2 regions of the Pseudomonas hygromyciniae genome follow, and region 1 is predicted to be linked to the other one. Evidence: predicted binding sites of a transcription regulator. Region 1 holds the regulator's gene; the other holds the start of a gene.

What was found. Region 1 encodes FliA, which starts transcription of late flagellar genes. Its sites were predicted from a motif close to CTAAAGTTTNNNNNNNNNNNGCCGNTAA; they were not measured.
Region 2: a site for FliA is predicted at 2,908-2,935, ahead of flgM (flagellar biosynthesis anti-sigma factor FlgM). Genes of this name have one in related genera too.

The regions. Positions count from the first base shown of each region.
Region 1 covers NZ_CP070506.1:1,737,167-1,744,323, reverse strand. Annotated here, with positions in the region: gene JTY93_RS07685 (chemotaxis protein CheA) at 1-1,795, opposite strand, end outside; gene JTY93_RS07680 (protein phosphatase CheZ) at 1,808-2,596, opposite strand; gene JTY93_RS07675 (chemotaxis response regulator CheY) at 2,615-2,989, opposite strand; gene fliA (RNA polymerase sigma factor FliA) at 3,158-3,898, opposite strand; gene fleN (MinD/ParA family protein) at 3,895-4,728, opposite strand; gene flhF (flagellar biosynthesis GTPase FlhF) at 4,829-6,145, opposite strand; gene flhA (flagellar biosynthesis protein FlhA) at 6,157-7,157, opposite strand, start outside.
Region 2 covers NZ_CP070506.1:4,337,122-4,344,278, reverse strand. Annotated here, with positions in the region: gene JTY93_RS19390 (MFS transporter) at 1-1,131, shown strand, start outside; gene JTY93_RS19385 (flagellar brake protein) at 1,193-1,942, opposite strand; gene JTY93_RS19380 (flagellar protein FlgN) at 2,038-2,505, opposite strand; gene flgM (flagellar biosynthesis anti-sigma factor FlgM) at 2,554-2,871, opposite strand; gene flgA (flagellar basal body P-ring formation chaperone FlgA) at 3,013-3,777, opposite strand; gene JTY93_RS19365 (chemotaxis protein CheV) at 3,859-4,791, shown strand; gene cheR (protein-glutamate O-methyltransferase CheR) at 4,835-5,662, shown strand; gene flgB (flagellar basal body rod protein FlgB) at 5,876-6,283, shown strand; gene flgC (flagellar basal body rod protein FlgC) at 6,287-6,730, shown strand; gene flgD (flagellar hook assembly protein FlgD) at 6,747-7,157, shown strand, end outside.

The DNA.
Region 1 (7,157 bases):
GGGTCAACGGCACCTTGATGACGATCTTCGAGCCTTGGCCCTTGGTCGAGTAAATATTGATCGAGCCGTTGAGCTGGCTGATCTTGGTTTTCACCACGTCCATGCCCACGCCACGGCCGGACACGTCGGAAATCTCGGTCTTGGTCGAAAAGCCCGGGGCGAAAATCAGGTTGTAGCACTCGGTATCGGTCAGGCGGTCGGCCGCGTCCTTGTCCATGACGCCGCGCTTGACCGCGATGCCGCGCAGGATATTGGAGTCCATGCCTTTGCCGTCATCGGTGATCGACAGCAGGATATGGTCGCCTTCCTGCTCGGCCGCCAGGATCACTTTGCCCAGGCGCGGCTTGCCGCTGGCTTCGCGCTCTTCCGGGGTTTCCACACCGTGGTCGACCGCGTTGCGCACCAAGTGGACCAATGGGTCGGCCAGGGCCTCGACCAGGTTTTTGTCGAGGTCGGTCTCTTCGCCCACCAGTTCCAGGGCGATCTCTTTTTTCAACTGCCGGGCCAAGTCACGAACCAGGCGCGGGAAGCGCCCGAAGACTTTCTTGATCGGCTGCATGCGCGTCTTCATCACCGCGGTCTGCAGGTCGGCAGTGACCACGTCGAGGTTCGACACGGCCTTTTGCATGGCTTCGTCGCCGCTGTTCAAGCCCAGGCGCACCAGGCGGTTACGCACCAGCACCAGTTCGCCGACCATGTTCATGATGTCGTCCAGGCGCGCGGTATCCACCCGCACGGTGGTTTCGGCTTCACTGGCCGGGGCTTTCTCGGCAGCGGCGGGCGCACGGGCTGGCGCCGGGGCGGCGGCACGTGCGGGAGCCGGTGCAGCGGCCTTGGCGGCGGCAGCGGGTGCCGGTTTGGCCACCGCCGCTGTGGCGGTCGCGGTCGCGGCGGCGGCAGGTGCCACCTCGGAAAACTTGCCCTTGCCGTGCAATTCGTCCAGCAGGGATTCGAATTCGTGGTCGGTGATCAAGCCATCCGCCGCCGGTGCGGCAGCAGGCGCCGCAGCAGCAGGTGCAGCCGCCGCAGCGACTGCCGGCAAAGCATCGGCAGCAAACGAACCCTTGCCATGCAACTGATCCAGCAGTGCTTCAAATTCGTCGTCGGTGATATCGGTGCTGGCCGCTGGCGCAGCAGGCTCCACAGGCTGCGGTGTGGCCGCCACGGCGTCCGGGGCAAACTGGCCCTTGCCGTGCAACTGGTCGAGCAAGGACTCGAACTCGGCGTCGGTGATGTCTTCGCTGGTCGGCACCATGGCCGGCGCAGCCGCTGCCGGTGCTTCGGCCTCGGCCTCGGCCTTGACGGCATTGAGGGAGTCCAGCAGTTGTTCGAATTCGCTGTCGGTGACGTCGGGTTCGGCCACCGGTTCAGGTGCGGCTTCAACCACCGGGGCGGCGACCAATGCGGCAGGTTCTGCCAGGCGCGCCAGGGCGGCCAGCAGTTGCGGGGTGGCGGCAGTAATCGGAGCGCGTTCACGCACTTCGTTGAACATGCCATTGACCGCGTCCAGGGCTTCGAGGATCACGTCCATCAATTCCGAATCAACGTGCCGCTCACCCTTGCGCAGGATGTCGAACACGTTTTCGGCGATGTGGCAGCACTCCACCAGCTCATGGAGCTGGAGGAAGCCGGCGCCCCCTTTTACAGTGTGAAAACCGCGAAAAATTGCATTGAGCAGGTTCGCATCATCCGGTCGGCTTTCCAGCTCGACCAGTTGCTCGGACAACTGCTCTAGAATTTCGCCGGCCTCTACAAGGAAATCCTGAAGGATTTCTTCATCGGCGCCGAAGCTCATATTGCGTGCTCCTTAGAAGCCTAAACTGGACAGCAAATCGTCTACGTCATCTTGACCTGACATAACGTCTTCACGTTTATCGGCATGAATCTGCGGACCTTCACCCTTGGCGAGGTGTTTTTGTGGATCTTTTTCCGAGAGGATCGCTTCGCGGTCATGTTCAATGCCGGCAAAACGGTCGACTTGGCCAGCCATCAGCACCAGTTTGAGCAGGTTGCTTTCCACTTCGGTGACCAACAGGGTCACGCGCTTGATCACCTGACCGGTGAGGTCCTGGTAATCCTGGGCCAGCAGGATGTCATTGAGGTTGCTGGAAACCGTGCGGTTTTCCTGCTCGCTGCGTGACAGAAAACCTTCGACCCGACGCGCCAGCTCACGAAATTCTTCAGCACCGACTTCGCGGCGCATGAAACGCCCCCAGTCAGCGCTCAACGCCTTGGCCTCATTGGCCATGCCGTTGACCAGGGGCGTGGCGTTTTCCACCAGGTCCATGGTGCGATTGGCTGCCGCCTCAGTCAGCCTGACCACATAGGACAAGCGTTCGGTGGCATCAGTGATCTGCGAGATTTCCTCGGCCTGGGGCATGTGCGGGTCGATCTGGAAATTGACGATCGCACTGTGCAACTCACGGGTGAGCTTGCCCACTTCCTGGTACAGGCCGCGGTCGCGGGTCTGGTTGAGCTCATGGATCAACTGCACTGCGTCGCCGAACTGGCCTTTTTCCAGGCTTTCGACGAGTTGGTGAGCATGTTTTTTCAGGGTCGACTCAAAGTCGGCCTGCGATGATTCTTTATGCTCCATAGCTCCCCCGTGGCAGCATCAATGACCGATGCGTTCGAAGATTTTTTCAATCTTCTCTTTCAAGGCCAGTGCAGTGAATGGCTTGACCACGTAGCCGTTGACCCCCGCCTGGGCGGCTTCGATGATCTGTTCACGCTTGGCTTCAGCGGTCACCATCAGCACAGGCAGGCTGCGCAGTTTTTCATCCGCGCGCACGTGGCGCAGTAGATCAATGCCGGTCATGCCAGGCATGTTCCAGTCAGTTACCAGAAAGTCGATGCTCCCGCTGTTGAGGATCGGAATCGCAGTAATGCCGTCATCCGCCTCGACCGTGTTAGTGAACCCAAGGTCACGCAACAGGTTTTTTATGATCCGCCGCATCGTTGAGAAGTCATCAACGATGAGGATTTTCATGTTCTTGTCCAATTCGACCTCCAAGCAGTCTTAAACGCGTCCAGCACCTGGGCGCGCCATATCATTCAACAGGCATTACACAAAAAGGACTGCTAGGGCACTCCACGAGCCGCTCCCGCCCGGCTCGCGCCCTGGCGGTTATCGTTCACAGTGTCCCCACACTGCCTGTCAGCGCGCTCGCCACTCTCCCAAACGCCCCCGCAAGCGGGCCGCGCATTGGCTATGTAGCTGGCTGACCCGCGATTCGCTGACCCCCAGGACCTCACCGATTTCCTTGAGGTTCAGCTCTTCGTCGTAGTACAGCGCCAACACCAGCCGCTCACGCTCCGGCAGATTGGCAATCGCGTCCGCCAGGGCGCCCTGGAAGCGTTCATCTTCCAGGTCGCGTGAAGGCTCCTGGTGAGCGCTCGCGCCGTCCTCGTGCAGCCCTTCATGTTCGCCGTCCTGTAGCAGGTCGTCGAAACTGAACAGGCGGCTGCCCAAGGTATCGTTCAAAATCCCGTAGTAATCGTCGAGACTCAATTGGAGTTCGGCCGCAACTTCGTGATCTTTAGCGTCGCGACCGGTTTTTGCTTCAATTGAGCGAATTGCGTCACTCACCATCCGGGTATTGCGGTGGACCGAACGCGGCGCCCAATCACCTTTACGCACTTCATCGAGCATCGCGCCACGGATACGGATACCCGCATACGTCTCGAAACTCGCCCCCTTGCTCGCGTCGTACTTGGTCGACACTTCGAGCAAGCCGATCATCCCGGCCTGGATCAGGTCTTCGACCTGGACACTGGCGGGCAGGCGTGCCAGCAGGTGGTAGGCAATGCGCTTGACCAGAGGCGCATAGCGCTCGATCAATTCGCCCTGGCTGTCACGCGCTGATTTTTTGTAAAGGTTGTAGCCGCTGGCTGTCATAGCACCGGTCCTGCACTCGTCTGATGCACCAATCGCTCGACGAAAAACTCCAGATGCCCCCGGGGATTGGCGGGCAGTGGCCAGGTATCGACCTTCTGAGCAATTGCCTTGAACGCCAACGAGCATTTCGAACGAGGGAACGCTTCGTAGACTGCACGCTGCTTTTGCACAGCCTTGCGCACACACTCGTCATAGGGAACTGCGCCGACGTATTGTAAGGCGACATCGAGGAAGCGATCCGTGACCTTGGTCAACTTGGCGAACAGGTTGCGCCCTTCTTGTGGGCTCTGGGCCATGTTGGCCAGCACACGGAAGCGGTTCATGCCGTAGTCACGGTTGAGCAGTTTGATCAGGGCGTAAGCGTCGGTGATCGAGGTGGGTTCGTCGCAGACCACCAGCAACACTTCTTGGGCGGCGCGCACGAAGCTGACTACCGACTCGCCAATCCCGGCAGCGGTGTCGATCACCAGCACGTCGAGGTTGTCGCCGATATCACTGAAGGCCTGGATCAGGCCGGCATGCTGCGCCGGGCTCAGATGCACCATGCTCTGGGTGCCGGAGGCGGCCGGGACGATACGAATCCCCCCTGGCCCCTGCAACAGCACATCGCGCAGCTCACAGCGGCCCTCTATGACATCGGCCAGGGTGTGTTTGGGCGTCAGTCCCAGCAGAACGTCAACGTTCGCCAGGCCCAGGTCGGCATCCAGCAGCATGACGCGGCGGCCAAGCTCTGCCAGGGCCAGGGACAAATTCACTGACACGTTAGTTTTCCCGACGCCACCTTTGCCGCCGGTCACCGCGATCACCTGTACGGGATGCATGCTGCCCATGTTCTTTCTTTACCTTGTCTTGCTTAGCCGCAGGCTACATAGGGTGGCCGCGGTAGCAGACCATCGATGTAGGTACATTGCACTGTGTTTCATGTTGCCTTCAGCCGACCCGCTTGGCTGGGTTGTGATAGAGGTCGGCGAACATATCCGCCATAGCCTCTTCACTGGGTTCATCCTGCATTTGCACACTGACTGCACGGCTGACCAACTGATGACGGCGCGGCAGATGCAAGTCATCCGGGATCCGCGGCCCGTCGGTCAGGTAGGCGACCGGTAATTCATGGCTGATGGCAAGGCTCAACACTTCGCCAAGGCTTGCGGTTTCATCCAGCTTAGTCAGGATGCAACCGGCCAGCCCGCAACGCTTGTAGCTGTGGTACGCAGCAGTCAGAACCTGTTTTTGGCTGGTTGTTGCAAGTACCAGGTAATTTTTCGACTTGATCCCGCGCCCGGCCAGGCTTTCCAGCTGCATGCGCAACGCCGGATCGCTGGCTTGCAGGCCGGCGGTATCGATCAGCACCACGCGCTTGCGCAGCAGCGGGTCGAGGGCGTTGGCCAGGGATTGGCCCGGGTCGACATGGGTCACCGGTACATTGAGGATGCGGCCCAACGTCTTGAGCTGTTCCTGGGCACCGATGCGGTAGCTGTCCATGCTCACCAGCGCAATATTGTGGGCGCCGTACTTGAGTACATAACGGGCGGCCAGCTTGGCCAGGGTGGTGGTCTTGCCCATGCCGGCAGGGCCGACCATGGCAATCACGCCACCTTCTTCAAGGGGTTCGATTTCCGGGGTCTGGATCATCCGCGCCAGGTGGGCCAGCAACATGCGCCAGGCTTGGCGAGGCTCTTCAATGCCGGTGGTCAGCTCCAGCAGGTCGCGCGACAACGGGCCGGACAAGCCGATGCGTTGCAGACGACGCCAGAGATTGGCCTGTTGCGGCTTGCTGCCTTGCAACTGGTTCCAGGCCAGCGAGCCCAACTGCACTTCCAGCAGTTCGCGCAGGCCATTGAGTTCAAAGCGCATCGAGTCGAACACGCGCTGGTCGACCGCAGCGGCCGGTGCTGGCGCGGCGGGACGTGGCGGCTCGACGAAAGTCGGTTCTACCAGTGGCTCGGCCGCAGTCAGCGGCAGGCCGGCAAACAATTGGCGATTGGTGGTCGCATCGCTGTCGCCACGCATGCTCAGCTCGGCCTGGGCCGAGACAATGCGCGAGGCGGTCTTGCGCAACTCGTCTTCGAGTTCCATGTTCGGCACGCGCGGCGCCAGGGCCTGGGGTTTGTAATCCAGGGCAGCCGTCAGCTCGACACCGCCGGCAATGCGGCGGTTACCGATAATAGCCGCGTCGGCGCCCAGTTCATCACGAACCAGCTTCATGGCCTGACGCATATCGGCGGCGAAAAAACGCTTTACTTGCATAACCCACTACCTCAGCCGTTGGGCCCTACTGTCGCGACGATAGTCACTTGCTTATTGTCAGGAATTTCCTGGTAAGCCAAAACGTGCAAATTTGGTACTGCCAAGCGTCCAAACCGCGACAACATCGCCCGGACGGGGCCTGCCACCAGCAGAATCACCGGTTGGCCCTGCATTTCCTGGCGCTGTGCGGCGTCGATCAACGAACGCTGCAGCTTTTCAGCCATGCTTGGTTCCAGCAGAACGCCCTCTTCCTGGCCCTGTCCTGCCTTCTGGATACTATTGAGCAATATTTGTTCCAACCTTGGTTCCAAGGTGATCACAGGCAGCTCAGAGTCAAGCCCTACAATGCTTTGGACGATGGCACGCGACAATCCGACGCGCACCGCTGCCACCAGCGCGGCAGTATCTTGACTCTTGGCGGCATTGTTGGCGATAGCCTCGGCAATGCTGCGAATGTCCCGCACCGGCACCTGTTCGGCCAGTAGCGCCTGCAGCACCTTGAGCAGCTGCGACAGCGACAACACCCCTGGCACCAGCTCTTCGGCCAGCTTTGGCGAGGCTTTGGCCAGCAATTGCATGAGTTGCTGGACTTCTTCGTGGCCAATCAGCTCGTGGGAGTGCTTGTACAAAATCTGGTTGAGGTGCGTGGCAACCACGGTGCTGGCGTCAACCACGGTGTAACCCAGGGACTGCGCCTGGCTCCGCTGGCTGACTTCGATCCACACCGCTTCCAGGCCAAAAGCCGGATCTTTGGCGGTTATGCCGCTCAGGGTGCCGAATACCTGCCCGGGGTTGATCGCCAACTCGCGGTCGGGGTAGATCTCGGCTTCGGCCAGGGTCACACCCATCAGCGTCAGGCGGTAGGCACTGGGGGCCAGGTCGAGGTTGTCGCGGATGTGGACGGTGGGCATCAAAAAGCCCAGGTCCTGGGACAACTTCTTGCGCACACCCTTGATCCGCGCCAGTAACTGGCCGCCCTGGTTGCGATCCACCAAGGGGATCAGGCGGTAAC
Region 2 (7,157 bases), 2.6 Mb from region 1:
GCAGTGCTGGGTCATGGCCTGGTGGATTGGCTGCCGGCCTGGATCGTCCTGCGGATCATTGTCGGCCTGGGCATGATGTGCCAGTACATGGTCATCGAGAGCTGGCTCAACGAACAGGCAGATGCCAAGCAGCGCGGCGTGGTGTTCAGCGGTTATATGATCGCGTCGTACCTGGGCCTGGTGCTGGGCCAGTTGATTCTGGTCATGCACCCTCAGTTGGGGCTTGAGTTGCTGATGCTGGTGGCATTGTGTTTTGCCCTGTGCCTGGTGCCGGTCGCCATGACCCGGCGTATTCACCCTGCGCCTTTGCATCCGGCGCCGATGGAGCCGCGCTTCTTTATCAAGCGCGTGCCGCAGTCCCTGAGTACGGTGTTGGGGGCCGGCCTGATCGTCGGTTCCTTCTACGGCCTGGCGCCGCTGTATGCGGCTCAGCAGGGGCTGAGTACCGAGCAGGTCGGTCTGTTCATGGGTAGCTGCATTTTTGCCGGCCTGTTGGTGCAATGGCCATTGGGCTGGCTGTCGGATCGGTATGACCGTGCGCTGCTGATTCGCTGTTTCGCCCTGGCCCTGGCGGTGGCTGCGTTGCCGCTGGCGATCATGACCCAGGTGCCGCTGGAGGTGCTGTTTATCGCCGGCTTCCTGTGTTCATTGGTGCAGTTCTGCCTCTACCCGCTGGCCGTGGCATTTTCCAACGACCATGTCGAAGGTGATCGCCGGGTGTCCCTCACAGCGATGTTGCTGGTGACCTATGGGGTGGGCGCGAGTATCGGGCCGTTGCTGGCGGGTGTGGTCATGAAGCTGTTTGGCAACCAGATGCTCTATGCGTTCTTTAGCTTGTGCGCGTTGATCCTGGTCTGGCGCATTCGACCCAAGGCTGTGACCAACCTGCATCAGGTGGACGACGCGCCGCTGCATCACGTGGCGATGCCCGACAGCATGTCCAGCTCGCCATTGGTGGCCGCCCTCGACCCGCGTGTCGATGAACAGGTGGTACAGGACCAGATGCAAACCGCCGTGCCTGAGCCTGAGCCCGAGGCAGAGCCTGAAGTTGCGCCGCAACCCGAGCCTGAGCCGCCGCAGCATCCCGATCCGGATGATCACCCGCATGACCTGAGTCGGGCCCGTCCCTGAAGCATAAAAAACGGGCAGTTCCCAAAGGAGCTGCCCGTTTTTTATGCCTATGGTTCGACGTTTACATGTCGTCGTCTTTATCGAACCGTCGCGCCTCGCGCTGCAGTTGGTAGACAAAACGCTCGACCTGGCGCTGCACCAGACCGCTCATGTTGTGGAAGCGCACGCCGGCAAAGGTGGTGTTGATCCTTTCTTCAAAGTGCAGGTAACGCAACTCCACCGCCGTGGTCATGCTGCCAAAGGGCAGGGCGGCGATAAAGCGGTCGTAGACCTGGCCCAGTTGCAGGCGCTCGGAGATGTCACCTTCAAAGCGTAGCTTGCAGCCGGTGGCGGAGATATCCAGCAACTTGCCGCTGAGGGGCGACTTGAGTTTCTCGCCGCCCAATTCGATATTTACCAGTTGCGCCAGCTTCAATGCCGCACGAAAGGCATTGCGCCGCTGATGGTAGACCACTTCTTCCGGCAGGCTGCCCTTGTAGATACGGTGGCCGTCCTTTGCGCCAATGGTCAGGGTGCCATTGCTCTCCCAGGCCACGCGCACGCCCTCATGAAAGCCTTCGATACGAAACGCTTCGCCATTCTCCAGGTAGCGTTCACCTTCGGGCGGGATCATTTCGTCCAGGCTCAGGGTCTTGCTGTCCTTGTCGACCTCCACCAGGTAGCTCTGGAAGCGCTGGTTGCGTTCGTGGAAGGTGATGATCAGCGGGTCGTGGCTCTCTTGCAGCAGCCGCAGGGTGCTGGCAATTTCCAGAGGGGTGGTGAGGACCTTGGGTGGCTGCGGAGCATCTTCCGCGCTAAGGGTGTTGAACACGGTTCTTCCATCTCCAGACAAAATACGACTACACGCAAGAACCGGCATTTTGCCAGCATGTGGCGTGCCTTGATAGGGCACGCGATAAACCGGCGTCAGGCTTGGCTGAGGGTGCTGGGCTTGACCAGCCGTGAGGTAGAGCCTTGGGCGTTATACAGCGCTGGAGGTTCGCCACCATGCAGGATGCGCAACTGGTTGGCGGTGGTGGCTTGCTGCAGTTGGATCGACTGGCCATTGAGTACATTGGCCTCTTGGCAGTTGATCAACAACTGATTGAGTGCTGCGCTCTGGGCCAGCAACTGGTCGCCGACCGACGAATGGCTGGCCAGCTGTTCCAGGCCGCTGTGGTCAGCGGGCAGGCCCAGGCTGAGCAGGATCTGGCTGCGTTTCTGGCCGTGTTGTTCGAGCAGGATGATCAGCGATTGCTTGCGTGCCAGGATATCTTCCAGCAGGCGCATATCGCGGCCATAGAGGGCCACGAATTCTTCTTGAAGCAGCTCCAGCAGGTGTTGCGCGGGAGCCAGGTCTTCATTGATCAGTTGCAGCAGATTTTCGTCGTGCATGGCTGGCCTTGGGGTTTAAGCGTCCAAAAGCCTGGCGCAGGCCTTTGCCTAGCGCTCGGCTTTGATGATTTTGCCGGCTAAACGGTCGTTGTCGATCTGATAGCTGCCATCGGCAATCGCCTGTTTCAACTCGGCCACGCGGGCTTTATTGACAACCGGCTGATCGCGCAGCGAGTCCGTGATCTTCTGCAACTGTTGAGCCTCGTTGCTCAAATGCACCGATTCGCCACTTTGGGTCGAAGCGGTTTGTTCTGCCTTGGCGGGCAGTGCCGGGGCCTTGGCTTCAACGCTGTCCTTGGCCGCGTTGGTACGCGTGCCGCCGGGCGTCGCCTGGGCGCTGTTCAATCGGCTGAAATCAATGACCATGTTAAAAAACCTCTGGGTATTTGGACGCTTGCCATGTTTTCGGCCATACCCGGACAAACTTTAGGCTCGATCGACAATAAACCTGTGCACAGCGAGATCATGGGCACAGTGTAGGAAAAGCCAGCCTCCCACGCCAGTGATCTATAAAGCCACCTCCACCTGGCCTGGGGCTGTCACCCGGGCCTTGATCACACGCTTGGAGTTGAGGTTCTTCACGCGAATCTGTTCGCTCATCCCGCCGTTGGCCAGGGCTTCCCCCGGCATTTTCACGTTCAGGCCGCCGCTGCTGGCGGATATCACCACATGGTCGCCCTTGCGCACCACTTCTGCCTGTTCCAGGTGAACCAGGGTAATGACCTGGTCGGTGACCATTGGTCGGGTCAGTTTCTGCCCGACGGCCTGGTCCACGGAGGTGAGGTAGCCCTGACTAATCTGGCTGATGTCCCGTTCACGCAGCGCAACGTCTTCAAAGCCGATGATGCCGGTACGCTTGAGCGGGCGAGTGACGGTCACTACGTCGCGAAACAAGCGGACCTGGGCCGGCACGAACACGGTCCAGGGCGAGCTGCCGTCGCAGCGCACGCGCACGGTCACGCGGCCGATGGGCTGGGCGGGGCTTTCCAGGGAACCTGTCAATTCCTTGTCACACATGGGCATGCGCAAACGCGGGTCCAACTGGTTGACCTGGATTTCATAACGGCCCGGTGTCTGGGTGGTTGCCAGATAATCTTCTACAGTGAACTCAAGAAAGCCTTGAGTGACGCCGATAAGCAGATCAGGCAAGGTGACGTTGTCGGCACGGGCCTGGTGGCCTGCGCCCAAGGCAAGCAACGCCATCCAGGCGCAGAGCAATCTGCGGTACTGTGGCGAGCGAAGGCGTCGGGAAACTGTCGTTTTGATGTCCATGGCCAATAAAAAGCAAAGCGCGTGCCGTTTCGTGTTGGGTACGCGTCGTACCCGTAAGTTTTGTAGCGTAGGAGTCTGGGCATGGCGGGTGTAATGGATTCAGTGAACCAGCGCACACAGCTGGTAGGGCAGAATCGCCTGGAGTTGTTGCTGTTTCGACTCGATGGCAAGCAGCTATATGGCATCAACGTCTTCAAGGTGCGGGAGGTGCTGCAATGTCCCAAGCTCACCATAATGCCCAAGTCCAACCCGGTGGTGTGTGGCGTGGCCAACATCCGTGGCTCGACGATTCCGATTCTTGACCTGGCGATGGCCACCGGTTCTGCTGGTTTGCAGGATCGCGAGAGCCCGTTTGTGATCATCACCGAGTACAACACCAAGACCCAGGGTTTCCTGGTGCGCTCGGTGGAACGTATCGTCAACATGAACTGGGAAGAGATCCATCCACCACCCAAGGGCACCGGGCGTGATCACTACCTCACGGCAGTGACGCGGGTCGATAACCAGTTGGTGGAAATCATCGACGTTGAGAAGATCCTCGCGGAGGTGGCGCCGACTTCGGAGCATATTTCGGTGGGTGTGGTGGATGAACAGACCCAGCAGAAGGCCGTGTCCCTTCGGGTGTTGACGGTGGATGACTCCTCTGTGGCACGCAAGCAGGTGTCCCGTTGTCTGCAGACCGTTGGTGTCGAAGTGGTGGCTCTCAATGACGGCCGCCAGGCCCTGGACTATCTGCGCAAGCTGGTGGACGAAGGCAAGAAGCCGGAAGAAGAGTTCTTGATGATGATTTCCGACATCGAGATGCCGGAAATGGACGGCTACACCCTCACGGCCGAGATACGCAACGACCCACGCATGCAAAAATTGCATATCATCCTGCATACTTCATTGTCCGGTGTATTCAACCAGGCAATGGTCAAGAAGGTCGGTGCCGATGACTTCCTGGCCAAATTCCGTCCTGATGACCTGGCTTCCCGGGTCGTCGAACGGATCAAATCTGCAGATCACGGCTAGGGGCTTTCTCCCTGGCGGTCACACGAGTTAAGAGGCGGTTTCATTGTCTACGGGTAATTTGGATTTCGAACAGTTCCGGGTATTCCTGGAAAAAGCCTGTGGCATATTGCTCGGTGAAAACAAGCAATACCTGGTATCAAGCCGCCTCAACAAATTGATGGAACAGCAGGGCATCAAGTCCCTGGGCGAGTTGGTGCAGCGCATCCAGGGCCAACCGCGCAGCGGGCTCAAGGAGATGGTGGTCGATGCCATGACCACCAACGAAACCCTGTGGTTTCGTGATACCTACCCCTTTGAGGTGCTCAAGAACAAGGTACTGCCTGAGGCCATCAAGGCCAGTCCAGGCCAGCGCTTGCGCATCTGGTCGGCGGCGTGTTCATCGGGGCAGGAACCCTATTCGCTGTCGATGTCCATCGATGAGTTCGAGCGGACCAACATGGGCCAGTTGAAGGCAGGGGTGCAAATTGTTGCCACTGACTTGTCCGGCACCATGCTGACCAACTGCAAGACCGGCGAGTACGACAGCCTGGCCCTGGGGCGCGGTCTGTCCCAGGAGCGCTTGCAGCGCTACTTCGACCCCAAGGGTGCCGGGCGCTGGGCGGTCAAGGCGCCGATCAAGAGCCGGGTGGAGTTCCGCTCGTTCAACCTGCTGGACAGCTACGCCAGCCTCGGCAAGTTCGATATCGTGTTTTGCCGCAACGTACTGATCTACTTCTCGGCTGAAGTGAAGAAGGACATCCTGTTGCGCATCCACGGCACGCTCAAGCGCGGTGGCTATCTGTTTCTCGGTGCATCCGAGGCGCTGAATGGCCTGCCGGATCATTACCAGATGGTGCAGTGCAGCCCGGGCATTATCTACCAGGCTAAATAACCCCCCTCCCACATTTGTTTATGTCACACCTTGGATAGCGGCAACTGCCCATTGCCGCTTTCCTGACGTTTCGCGGAAAGCGCTTGCCGCTTTTCCGGCATTGCCACCGGCAATATCTCCCTAACCCCTTGATTTATTGGACCTGAAAAACCTGGCATGGCGCTTGCTATATCCCTGTTACGAAAAGCAGGTCAGCCCCTAAAGGTTTCCGCCATGAGCATCAGCTTCGATAAAGCGCTCGGTATCCACGAACAAGCCCTGGGCTTCCGCGCCCAGCGTGCCGAAGTCCTGGCTAACAACATCGCCAACGCCGACACCCCGAACTACAAGGCTCGGGACCTGGACTTTGCCGCCGTGCTCGCCGCACAGAGCGACAAGACCAAGAACGGCTCCTTCGCTTTGAACATGACCAATAACCGTCATATCGAAGCGCAGGGCCTGAGCAGTGGCGATGAGTCGCTGATGTATCGCACGCCGATGCAGCCGTCGATCGACCAGAACACCGTCGACGCGCAGTTGGAACAATCGAACTACGCCGAGAACTCGGTGAACTTCCAGGCCAGCTTCACCCTGCTCAACAGCAAATTCAAAGGGCTGATGTCAGCCCTGCGCGGAGAGTAAGCCATGTCTCTATCCAGTGTTTTCAATATTGCCGGTAGTGGCATGAGCGCCCAGACCACGCGTCTGAACACGGTCGCCAGTAACATTGCCAACGCCGAGACGGTCTCGTCGAGTATCGACCAGACCTACCGCGCACGGCACCCGGTGTTTGCCACCATGTTCCAGGCTGGTCAGAACGGCGGCAGCGACTCGTTGTTCCAGAGCCAGGATGCTGCCGGCCAGGGCGTCCAGGTGTTGGGTGTGGTCGAAGACCAGAGCAACCTCGATGCGCGCTACGAACCCAATCATCCTGCCGCGAACGAAAAGGGCTACGTGTACTACCCCAACGTCAACGTGGTCGAGGAAATGGCCGACATGATTTCCGCCAGTCGTTCGTTCCAGACCAACGCGGAAATGATGAACACCGCCAAAGCCATGATGCAGAAGGTCCTGACCCTCGGTCAGTGATAAGGGGCGCTAAAGAATGTCCGTCACTAACGATGTGTCGAGTCAATCGACGATCCAGAGTCTGTTCGACTCCAAGGTCAAGGATGCCAAGTCCAGCCAGGGCAACCTGGCCGATACCGCCAAGGCGGCCTCGGGCAACCAGTCCCTGGGCAAGGATGCATTCCTGCAACTACTGGTCACTCAGTTGAAGAACCAGAACCCGCTGTCGCCCCAGGACAACGGCGCGTTCGTGGCGCAACTGGCGCAGTTCAGCAGCCTGGAAGGCATCAACACCTTGAACGACTCGGTGAACACCATCACCGGCAACTACAAGTCGTCGCAGGCGCTGCAAGCCTCGTCGCTGGTGGGGCGCTCGGTGATTATCGAAACCAACAAGGCCATGGTCGACACCAGCAAGAGCTTTACCGGCTCGGTCGCCGTGGGTTCG